DNA from 2 places in the Halomonas sp. PAMB 3232 genome. Region 2 is predicted to be linked to the other one. Evidence: predicted binding sites of a transcription regulator. Region 2 holds the regulator's gene; the other holds the start of a gene.
What was found. Region 2 encodes sigma-54, which starts transcription at its own class of promoters, with help from an activator protein. Its sites were predicted from a motif close to TGGCACNNNNNTTGCTNT; they were not measured.
Positions count from the first base shown of each region.

Region 1 (2,200 bases), 220 kb from region 2:
TGCCCGCGCCGCTATTCGCCGAACGCGCAAGCCAAGCGCTTAAGCCCGTAGGCGCGGCGCCGCTTGCCGACTACATGGTGATTCTGACCGATGAGCCGCCGGTCAACGCGGTGCCCATCAGTGAAGACGCGGTACGCGGCGCGGTCAGCGTGGCCGAGCGTTTGAACGAGTCGCTCTATTTGCCGAGCCTTGACGGGGTGGAAGTCGCGCGCGTGGCCGAAGGCATCAGCCTGCGCGTGCAGGACCGGCTGCTGTTTCCTTCCGCCACGGCAGAGCTGACCGATGACGGCGCCTCGCTGGTGGGAAGCCTTTTGGAGACCATTCAGCGCTTCGATGGTGAGGTGTCGGTCGAAGGTCACTCGGATAGCCAGTCGATCAATACGCCGGAGTACTCCTCGAACTGGGCGCTTTCCAGCGCCCGGGCGATCGCCATCGTCGAGGCGCTGCAGGCCGCGGGCGTCGATGCGTCGCGGCTGCGCGCGGTGGGGCTCGCCGCGACGCGCCCGCTGGCGGATAACTCGACCGTCGAAGGGCGCGCGCGCAATCGTCGCGTCGAAGTAGTGATTCACGTTGAATAGTGATCACGTCGAATAGTGATCACGTCGAACAGAGTGGAGATGTCGCGATAAAGCTTGCGAAACGGTGTACACCGCAGTTTATAAAATGACGGCCAAAAAAAGACCCGCCGGGGGTGGGCGGGTCAGCTAGGGCTTGGCTCGGTGTAGTCTGCTGGCGTCAGGTGAGGGGTGTACAAGTCCGCCAGCAGGTACAATTTGAGTATAGACATTTTCGCGCTTCTGCCAAGAGTTTTTTTCAAATTTTTTATACGCCGATTCAAGGCTTGTCCAACTTTGCCTTTTCGTGGTGTTCGCCATGCTCAAAAAAGCGCACATTTTCTGCACCAAAATAGAGCTTTGGGGGTGCGCTCTTCTAGTGCTTTCTGCCTTTATATGGTTCATTCGCTTTGCAATGCACTGATTGAAAAAGTGTTTTATCGAGTGGCACACAATCTGCTTGGATGAGAGACAAGCCAATGCGCCGGGATGGATCAAGGCTTTTTGAAGGCCATCGCCTCGTTGGCTTGCGCGCCGTTCAACCTAAAGCAGCGTTTGACCTAAAGTAGGTAATGCCATGACGGAACATGCCTCTTCGAGCAAGCCAACGCACCCCCGTGAAAAGTCAACGGCAGACCCGCCGGTGCTGGAGCTCGCTTTAACGCCGCGCCTGGTGGTCACCGACCTGGACGGCTCGTTGCTCGATCACGACAACTACGATTTCTCGCCTGCCCGCGCCACGCTGGCAAGGCTTCGCGTGCTCGGCGTGCCGGTCATCCCCGTGACCAGCAAAACCCGCGCCGAGCTCATCGCGCTTCGTCAGGCGCTGGATCTCACCGCAACGCCCTTTGTCGCCGAAAACGGCGCGGTCATCGGTTTACCCCCGGGCTGGTGTCACCCGAGCCTTGACCGCCCCGGTACCGCCCGCGACAGCCTCGTCATCAAACATACCGGTGTGGATAGCCGCTTCATTCGTGCGCGCTTGAATGTATGGCGCGAGCGTCTGGGCGTTCGCTTTACCCGAATGGGGGAGATGTCCGTCGAGGAGCTGATGGCTCTGACCGGGCTCGATGAGCCGCGCGCGCTCGCCGCGCGCCAACGCGAAGGCAGCGAGCCGCTCGTGTGGGAGGACAACGACATCGCCCTCGACGCCTTTCGCCTGGCGCTGGAAAGCGACGGGCTGACGTTGACCCAGGGCGGACGGTTTTATCACGTGATGGGGGCGTCTTCGAACAAGGGGAGCGCCGTGGAGTGGCTGGTCAAGCGCTTTAGCGCCCTGAGAGGCAGCCGCCCACTGACCCTGGGGCTGGGCGACGGCCCCAACGACATCGCCATGCTCGAAGCGGTGGATCAGGCGGTGGTCATCAAGGGGCGCCACGACCTGGCGGTCGAGCCTCAAAGCGCCGCGCTTTATCGCACCGACGCCTTTGGCCCCGCTGGCTGGGTCGAAGGTCTTACGCACTGGTGGGGCGGCCAGGATGAACGGCCAAGCCTTGATACCGACACGCTCTGACCGAACGCGAACAAACTAAAACGCAGGCGCTACGCCAGAGAGGGCATATGAGCGATTTTCATCAGAATGGATTGATCACGGACTTTCATAACCTGACCCGCCGCCCCGTCGCGGAGCTGGAGGCGGATCTATG
Region 1 is NZ_CP134865.1:1,355,813-1,358,012, forward strand. Features, by position in the region: gene RN346_RS06195 (OmpA family protein) at 1-578, shown strand, start outside; gene RN346_RS06200 (HAD-IIB family hydrolase) at 1,132-2,067, shown strand; gene RN346_RS06205 (glycosyl transferase) at 2,115-2,200, shown strand, end outside.
Region 1: the regulator sigma-54 is predicted to act here: its motif matches at 1,000-1,017, upstream of RN346_RS06200 (HAD-IIB family hydrolase).

Region 2 (2,200 bases):
CCAGGGCGTCGATGGCGGCATACATATCATTGTCCTCGGCTTCGGCGTGTACGTCGGCGCCCGAAGCATGCAGCGTGCAGGCGGCCTGCTGACGCTCCTTTTCGATCGACAGCGTCACCTGCACGGTGGTGATGTTGTCGTAGTGGCGTTCGATACGCTCGAGTTTCTCGTTGACGTAGTCACGCAGGGCGTCTGTCAGTTCCAGGTGATGACCGGTAATGTTCACTTGCATCGACGTACTCCTAATCCAGGACTGTCCTTCGATTGTAACCCTTTTTCCGCCATTGCAAAGCCCTGCCGGCAAGTTTCCCGTTTAACGTAAACGGCGCCGCTCACTGGAGGAGGGAATGCCCATCGCTTCGCGGTATTTGGCCACGGTGCGCCTGGCCACGTTGATGCCGTTGGCCTCAAGTAGCGTGACCAAATGGCTGTCCGATAGCGGCTTGCCTGGCGTTTCGTCTTGAATCAGTTTTTTGAGCCGGGCGCGGATCGCGGTGCTGGAGTGGCTGTCGCCGCCGTCCTGACCGCTCACCTGGCTCGAGAAAAAGTACTTGAGCTCGAATACGCCGCGGGGCGTGTGAATATATTTTTGCGTCGTGACCCGCGAGATCGTCGACTCGTGCATCTCCACCGCTTCGGCGATGTCGGCGAGAATCAACGGTTTCATCGCTTCTTCGCCGCGCTCCAGAAAACCGATCTGGCGAGCGATGATTTCGCGGCCAACGCGCAAAAGGGTGTCGTTTCGACTCGACAGGCTCTTGATCAGCCAGCGCGCCTCCTGCAGGTGTTCTTTCAAGAACTGATTGTCCTGGCTCTTGTCGGCGCGCTTGATGAGGCTGGCGTAGTCCGGCTGAACGCGAAGCTTGGGCAGCGCCTCCGGATTGAGCTCGAGATGCCAGCCTTCCTGGTCGTGACGGACCACCAGATCCGGGGTGATGTAGCTTTGGTTGGTGGCACCAAAGGCGCTGCCCGGGCGCGGGTCGAGGCTTCGAATCAGCCGGACGACGTCGTCGAGCTGCTCGTCATCGAGGCTGAGGCGGCGTTTCAACAGGCGCAGGTCGTTCTTGCCCAGCGCTTCCAGAAACTGACGCACCAGGCGCCGGGCCTGCATCAGCAGCGGGGTATTGTCGGCAAGCGCTGCCAGCTGTAGCAGCAGACACTCGCGCAGATCGCGGGCGAACACGCCGGTGGGCTCGAACTGCTGCACGCGCAGCAGCACGTTTTCCACCTCCCGCTGGCTCAGGCCGTCCAGGCCCTGGGCCTTGAGGCCTTCGCGAATGTCGTTAAGCGGCTGGGTCAGGTAGCCGTTGGCATCCAGCGCGTCGATCAGGCTTTCGGCAATGGCATGGTCTCGTGGGCTGGTATCCGTCATCGCCAACTGCCACAACAGATGCCCCTGAAGGCTTTGGCCAGCGGCCTGGCGCTCGAAATCCGGGCCTTCGCCGCTGCCACCGGCGGCCATGTCCTGGTAGGTGTCGGACCATTCGCTGTCGGTGGCAAGCTCCTGGGGGATGCTCTCTTCCCACTCGGTTTCTGGCGTCTCCTGGGTTGTCTCTTCGCCGAATTCGTCTTCCTGCTCTAAAAGCGGGTTGGCGTCGAGCGCCTGCTGGATCTCCTGGCGCAGGTCCAACGTCGAGAGCTGCAGCAGGGCGATCGCCTGCTGCAGCTGCGGTGTCATGGTCAGCTGCGTACCGACGCGCAGCTGTAGAGAAGCTTTCATGACCATCGAAGAACCACTCGTTACTCGTAAAGCTCCACACTAGAGCGAGACGGGGTTCGACGCAAGTGCAATAAATATGCCACTACCCGGAACTTTATGGTTGTCACCGGGTTAGAGGCGAAAATCTGCGCCCAGATAGACCTCGCGCACCTTTTGATCGCCAAGAATGGCGTCGGCGTCGCCGCTTGCGATGATATGGCCGTCGCCGACGATATAGGCGATGTCGCAGATATCCAGCGTTTCACGGACGTTGTGGTCGGTGATCAACACGCCGATATGGCGCGCCTTGAGCGCAAGGATGATCGACTTGATCTCGCCGACGGAAATTGGATCCACCCCGGCGAAGGGTTCGTCGAGCAGGATGAAGGCCGGGTCAGTGGCCAGCGACCGGGCGATTTCCACGCGGCGGCGCTCGCCGCCGGAGAGGCTCATCCCCAGGTTGTCGCGAATGTGGGTGATGTGAAAATCTTCCAGCAGCTG
Region 2 is NZ_CP134865.1:1,577,163-1,579,362, forward strand. Features, by position in the region: gene hpf (ribosome hibernation-promoting factor, HPF/YfiA family) at 1-232, opposite strand, end outside; gene RN346_RS07120 (RNA polymerase factor sigma-54) at 314-1,726, opposite strand; gene lptB (LPS export ABC transporter ATP-binding protein) at 1,832-2,200, opposite strand, start outside.